DNA from 2 places in the Angustibacter luteus genome. Region 1 is predicted to be linked to the other one. Evidence: riboswitches for the same ligand, from Rfam matches in the RefSeq annotation. Region 1 holds a riboswitch; the other holds the start of a gene.
The links. Region 1 has a riboswitch for S-adenosylmethionine ahead of ABEB17_RS12580 (bifunctional o-acetylhomoserine/o-acetylserine sulfhydrylase). Riboswitches for the same ligand answer to the same signal wherever they lie in the genome.

Region 1 (3,392 bases):
CGTCCCGTCCCGGTGCCCCGGGGGTCTGGGAGTCCCTGCGGGCCGTGCCGCGTCTGGTGGTAGCGACGCTGGTCGGCCGCTACCCAGGCGCCTCGCGCGGCGAGATCGGCCTGCTCGCGGTCGCCGTGCTCTACATCGTGTCGCCCATCGACCTGCTACCGGACTTCCTCCCGCTGCTGGGGATCGTGGACGACGCGGTGGTGGCCTCGTGGCTGGCCGGACGCCTGCTGATGGACGCCGCGGCCTTCCTGCGCTGGGAGAGCGAGGGCGCGCCGAAGCCGGGGCCCGTGGTGGCTGGGAAGGTCGTTCGCGGCTGACCGAACCGTGAAGGGGGCCGTGCTGCACAGCCCCCTCATCCACAAGATCGGGCGTTAGTCCCACTGTCCACAGATCCGGTCCAGGCCCTGTCCGGCCGGCTCGTGAGACCAGACGCTGGTCGACATGACCACCTCAACTCCGCCCGCCGCTCCTGAAACCGTCGTCCGGGTCACCGGGCCAGCCGATCTCGTCGGAACCGTGCCGTACCTCCTGGGGTTCACCCCGAGCCGCAGCCTGGTGCTGCTCGCCCTGAACGGGCCGAAGCTGCGTTGCGGCATGGCCGCGAGGGTCGACCTGCCGGACGAGCCGTCGATCCTGGGGCCCTGGGCGGCGGACCTGCTCACCTTCGTCTCCCGGGAACGGCCCAGCCAGGTGGCGCTGCTCGTGTACGACGACGCCCGGTGGCGCCGTGACGCACGCCCGTGGCAGAAGCTCGTCGACGCGCTGCAGGGCGAGCTGGCCGAGCTCGGGATCGGGCTGAAGGAAGCGACCTACGTCTCGGCGGACCGCTTCTGGTCGTACTCGTGCCACGAGAGCCGGTGCTGCCCGGACGAGGGGACGCCGCTGGATCACGGCCGGACCAGCGTTGCCGCGACGGCCCTGGTGGCCAGCGGTCGGGCGCCGGTGCCGGGACGGGAAGACCTGCGGGCGCGCATCAGTGCCGCGGCCCCCGCCGTCGTGCGTCGCACCGGGCGGCTTGCGCACCAGCAGCACGAGGCGATGCGCTCGGGGGACTACCTCCAGCACAGCCGACGGGTCGAGGCGCTGTTCGCCGGGCTCGTCGCCGAACGAGCCAGGGCGGGTCGTGTCGAAACCAGCGACGCCCAGGCGGCGCTCCTGCTGGCCGGGCTCGCCGACGTCCCGATCCGGGACGCGGTCGCGATGCGCTGGGTGGGCTGGCTGCGACGTCCGTCCGGCGCCGCTCGTGCTGGTCAGGATGGTCCGACGGTTGAGGCTGCCGAGCACGAGGCGGTCACCGCGCTGCTGGCCGACCTGAGCCGGCGCTGCGACGGCGACTGGGCGGTCTGCCCGCTGACCCTGTTCGCGCTGCAGTGCTGGCACGACGGCGAGGGCGCCCTGGCCAACCTGGCGGTGGAGCGCGCCCTCGACCTCGACCCCGGCTACCGGATGGCCGTGCTGGTCGAGGGTCTGCTGCGGGCCGGTATCAGGCCCAGTCTCGACAGCTGAGACAGCCGACCGGTCCGTGGACGGCCTGGCGGCGCGTTGGTAATCTCGTCAGAGGTCATGAGTGCCAGCGCGTAGCCCCGGCTTGCTGGCCGGCAACCCTCCAACCGCGGTGGGGTGCCCCGGGTGATGACCTGGCCGGTCTGCACCTGCGACCGGCAAGCGCGGGTCCGTCTTCGAGCGGGCCCCAGGAGCTTGGAGCCCTCGAATGACCTGTCGAATGCCCTTCTGACGACCGCCGTCGTCCCCGTTCGCCCACCGGCCGTGCCGGTGCCTCTCCCTGCCCAGCCCCGGCTGCAGCGCAGCCACATTCCTCGTCAGGAGTCCCCATGAACGACGGTTGGTCCTTCGAGACCCGTCAGATCCACGCCGGCCAGACCGCCGACGCGACCACCGGCGCCCGCGCGCTGCCGATCTACCAGACCACGTCGTACGTGTTCAACGACACGGCGCACGCGGCGAACCTGTTCGCCCTCAAGGAGTTCGGCAACATCTACACGCGGCTGATGAACCCGACCACCGACGCGGTCGAGCAGCGGGTGGCCAGTCTCGAGGGCGGTGTCGGCGCTCTGCTGGTTGCTAGCGGCCAGTCCGCCGAGACCCTCGCGCTGCTCAACCTCGCCGAGGCCGGCGACCACATCGTGGCCAGCCCCAGCCTGTATGGCGGCACCTACAACCTGCTGCACTACACGTTCCCCAAGCTGGGCATCCAGACCACCTTCGTGGACGACCCCGACGACCTGGCCTCGTGGGAGGCGGCCGTCCAGCCGAACACCAAGGCCTTCTTCGCCGAGACCATCGCCAACCCCAAGTCCGACGTGCTCGACATCGAGGGCGTCGCCGGAGTGGCGCATGCGCACGGCGTCCCGCTGGTGGTCGACAACACGGTGGCCACGCCGTACCTGATCCGTCCGCTCGAGTGGGGCGCCGACATCGTGGTGCACTCGGCGACCAAGTACCTCGGCGGTCACGGGACGTCCATCGCGGGCGTCATCGTCGACGGTGGGAAGTTCGACTTCGCCCAGGACCCGGACAAGTTCCCGAACTACAACCAGCCCGACCCGAGCTACCACGGCCTGGTCTACGGACGCGACCTCGGCGTGGGCAGCGCCCTCGGCGCGAACCTCGCGTTCATCCTCAAGGCCCGGGTGCAGCTGCTGCGCGACCTGGGGCCGGCAGCCTCGCCGTTCAACGCCTTCCTCATCGCGCAGGGCATCGAGACGCTGAGCCTGCGCATCGAGCGGCACGTGCAGAACGCCCAGGCGGTGGCGCAGTGGCTCGAGGGCCGCGACGAGGTCGAGAGCGTGGCGTACGCCGGGCTGGAGAGCAGCCCCTGGCACGAGCGCGCACTCAAGTACGCGCCCAAGGGTCCGGGCGCCGTGCTGGCGTTCGAGATCAAGGGTGGCTCCGAGGCGGGGCAGCGATTCGTCGAGGCGCTCGAGCTGCACAGCCACGTGGCCAACATCGGCGACGTGCGGAGCCTGGTCATCCACCCGGCATCCACCACGCACAGCCAGCTGTCCGCGGAGGAGCAGCTGTCCAGCGGCGTGACGCCCGGGCTGGTCCGGCTCGCAGTCGGCATCGAGCACATCGACGACATCCTGGCCGACCTGGAGGCGGGCTTCCGCGCGGCCAAGGAGGCCTGATGGCGGCGGGGGGCGCCTGGTCGGCGGGGGACCCCGTCGGACGCCGGCACTTCGCCGATGTGGGGACGCTGACGCTGGAGGCACGCGGTGCCCTGCCGGACGTGACCGTCGCCTACGAGACGTGGGGCACGCTCAACGCAGCGCGGGACAACGCCGTGCTGGTGCTGCACGCGCTGACCGGCGACAGCCACGTCTCGGGTCCGGCCACGTCGGGGCACCCCACGGCCGGCTGGTGGGACGCGC
Region 2 (3,392 bases), on a different contig from region 1:
ACGGCGGGATGTGGGACCGCTGCCTTCCCGGCCTGCACCAGCTCGGCCTGCGCACGCTCGCTCCCGACCAGCGCGGCTACTCCCCCGCCCCGCAGCCCCGCGACGTCGACGCCTACCGCCTGGACGCCCTGGTGGCCGACGCGCTCGCAGTGCTGGACGACGCCGGCGCCGAGCGCGCGCTCGTGGTCGGCCACGACTGGGGTGCGCTGGTCGGCTGGGCGCTGGCCGCGCACCACCCGCAGCGCGTCCGCGGCCTGGTCGCGCTGTCGGTGCCGCACCCGCACGCGTTCGGCCGCGCCATCCGCGAGGACGCCCAGCAGCAGGAGCTGTCCGGCTACTTCCAGCTGCTGCGCAAGGAGAACACGGCCGAACGGGTCCTGCTGGCGGACGACGCAGCGGTGCTGCGCCGGTTCTTCCAGGGCGGTGCGCTGACCGCTGACGAGGTCCAGGGCTACCTGGCCCCGCTGCTGAGCGAGGCCGGCCTGCGCGGCCCGCTGTCCTGGTACCGCGCCATGGGCGGCCCGGAGTTCGCCGCGGTGCCGCACGTCACCGTGCCCACCGTGTACGTCTCCGCCGAGCACGACCTCGGCGTGGGCCGGGCGGCCGCGCAGTGGTGCGCCGACTACGTCGACGGTCCGTACCGACGGATCGACCTGACCGGCACGCACTGGATCGTCGACGAGGAGCCGGACGTCGTCGTCCAAGCCGTCGCGTCGCTCGGCTGACCGGGCCTCAGCTCGGCTCGGGGGTGCAGGGCGCCGCACCGACGGTGCCGGCGCCGGTGGCCCAGGCCGGCAGCGGGCGCGGGTCCGGCGACGGCTGCAGCCGACCGTCCACGTTCGCGTACGCCCAGGACGGTCCGGCGTCGATCAGGGTGGCGACGGCGGCGACCAGCCGGTCGACGTCCTCGGTCCGCGAGCCGACCCCGACGCTGGCGCGCACGGCGCCGTCGTCCAGCCCGAGCCGGGCCAGCAGCGGGTGTGCGCAGAACTTGCCGTCCCGCACGCCGATGCCGTGCTCGGCGGACAGGTAGGCCGCCACCAGGCCGGGGTCGTAGCCGTCGACGGTGAAGGTCACCACACCGATGGAGGACGGCGCGTCATCGAAGATCCGGTGCACCTGGACGCCGGCCAGCTCGGTCAGTCCGTGCACCAACCGCTCGCGCAGGGCCGCCTCGTGCACCTCGAGCGCGGCCTCGGGGAGGGCGGCGAGCGCGTCGCAGGCGGCGGCCAGGGCCGCGGCGCCCAGCACGTTCGGGGTCCCGCCCTCGTGCCGCTGCGGCGCGCAGGCCCAGTCGGTGCGCTCGAGGGTGACGTTGCGGACGGCACCCCCGCCGGCCAGGTACGGCGTGCCACGGTCCAGCCAGTCGCGTCGACCGACCAGAACGCCTGTGCCGTAAGGGGCGTAGAGCTTGTGACCGCTGAACGCCAGGTAGTCGACGCCGGTCGCGTCCAGGTCGATGCGGCGGTGCGGTGCGAGCTGCGCCGCGTCCACCACGACCCGCGCACCGTGCCGGTGCGCGATGGCCACGACCCGATCGATCGGCAGCTCCTCACCGGTCACGTTGGACGCGCCGGTGATGGCCACGAGGGCGGCCGGCTGCTCGCGCAGTGCCGACTCGAGGGAGGCGAGGGTGGACTCCAGCGACGCGCGCACGGGCACATAACGGTGCGCGGTGCGCTGCCAGGGCAGCAGGTTGGCGTGGTGCTCGGCGTCCAGGAACACGACGTCGCCCCACGTGGGCAGGCAGCCGGCGAGCAGGTTCAGCGCGTCCGTGGTGTTGCGGGTGAAGACGACGACGTCGCCCTGGCGGGCGCCGACGAAGCGGCCGACCGTGGCCCGGGCCCGCTCGAGCACCGCGGTGGACACCTGGGACGCGTAGCCCGCCCCGCGGTGCACGCTCGCGTAGTAGGGCAGGACCTCGGCCAGGTGCGCCTCGACGGACTCCAGGGCCGGCGCACTCGCGGCGTAGTCGAGGTTGGCGTACCGCACGGTGCCGCCGGTCACGACCGGGACCTGGAGCTCGGCGCCGACGACGGGCAGGAGCGGCCCGGCGCCCGGGAAGTCGGCGTCCTGACGCGGCTGGGCGCTGGACTGCGGCTGGGTCTGCTGTGCCTGGGTCTGCTGAGTGCTGTGCTGAACGGACAACGGGTACTCCAAGGTCCAGGGACCCTGGGCTACCGTGCCGTTGGCGGGTCCGCGCTTGCGTCAACACCTCGTCGACGCCAGGTCCTCACCCGGGGCACCCCACCGCGGTAGGAGGGTTGCCGGCCAGCAAGCCGGGGCTATCTGCTGGCACTCATGACCTTCGAGGAAGATATCGGCCGATCTGGGCAAAGCCCAACCCTCAAGACGAGACTTCTCGCATGCCGAGACACCGCATGGTTCGAGACAATCGTGCCGTGAGCGCCACGACCGTCACCCCGGCTGCGATCCGCCCCGGCGTCCTGGGCGACCTGCCAGCCCTGACCGAGATCTACAACCACTACGTGACCGGCTCCAACGCGACGTTCGACGTCACGCCCTTCTCCGTGCCGGACCGGCAGGCGTGGTTCGACCACTACGCGGCGACCGGTCCGCACCGCCTGCTGGTCGCGGACGCCGACGGCGAGGTGCTCGGCTACGCGACGAGCAGCCCGCTGCGACCCAAGCCGGCGTACGACACCTCGGTCGAGACGACGATCTACTGCCGGCCGGACGCCGTGGGACAGGGCCTCGGCCGCCGGCTGTACGAGGCACTGCTCGCCGGGCTGGCCCGCGAGGACCTGCACCGCGCGTACGCCGGGATCGCCGTCCCGAACGACGCGTCGGTGGCGCTGCACCGGGCCATCGGGTTCACCCCGCTCGGCACCTACCGCGAGGTGGGTCGCAAGTTCGGCCGGTACTGGGACGTCGCCTGGTTCGAGCTGGCCCTCCCCTACGCCAAGCCCAGGTCGTAGCTCAGCCCCAGGGCCTCATGCACCCGGGCCAGGGTGGCCGCCGCCACCGGCCGGGCCCGCTCGACGCCGGACCTCAGCACGTCCCGGACGACGGCGGGGTCGCGCTCGAGCTCGCGCCGGCGGGCGCGGATCGGGCGCAGGTGCTCGTTGACGGCCTCCGTCACCACTACCTTGAGCGCTGACGCGCCGCCACCGCCCACCTCGTCGGCGACCTCCAGCGGCGTCCGGTCGGTGCACAGCGCCGCCACCAGCAGCAGGCTGGACACCTCGGGCCGCGCGACCGGGTCGTAGGTGATGTGCCGCAACGAGTCCGTGACGGCGCCGCGCACCAGGCGAGCGGTCTCGTCCTCGCTGGCGCCGAGGTCGATGGCGTTGCGCCGGCTCTTGGACATCTTGCGCCCGTCGGTGCCCAGCAACCGCGGCGCCTCGGTGAGCAGCGCCTGCGGGGGCGTC

Region 2: another riboswitch for S-adenosylmethionine. It lies ahead of ABEB17_RS15250 (aminotransferase class V-fold PLP-dependent enzyme); the one in region 1 lies ahead of ABEB17_RS12580 (bifunctional o-acetylhomoserine/o-acetylserine sulfhydrylase).

The regions. Positions count from the first base shown of each region.
Region 1 is NZ_BAABFP010000005.1:724,139-727,530, reverse strand. Features, by position in the region: gene ABEB17_RS12590 (YkvA family protein) at 1-317, shown strand, start outside; gene ABEB17_RS12585 (DUF4192 domain-containing protein) at 442-1,506, shown strand; SAM riboswitch class IV at 1,560-1,674, shown strand; gene ABEB17_RS12580 (bifunctional o-acetylhomoserine/o-acetylserine sulfhydrylase) at 1,833-3,149, shown strand; gene metX (homoserine O-acetyltransferase MetX) at 3,149-3,392, shown strand, end outside.
Region 2 is NZ_BAABFP010000007.1:265,738-269,129, reverse strand. Features, by position in the region: gene ABEB17_RS15255 (alpha/beta fold hydrolase) at 1-725, shown strand, start outside; gene ABEB17_RS15250 (aminotransferase class V-fold PLP-dependent enzyme) at 733-2,043, opposite strand; SAM riboswitch class IV at 2,195-2,307, opposite strand; gene ABEB17_RS15245 (GNAT family N-acetyltransferase) at 2,403-2,939, shown strand; gene trpS (tryptophan--tRNA ligase) at 2,918-3,392, opposite strand, start outside.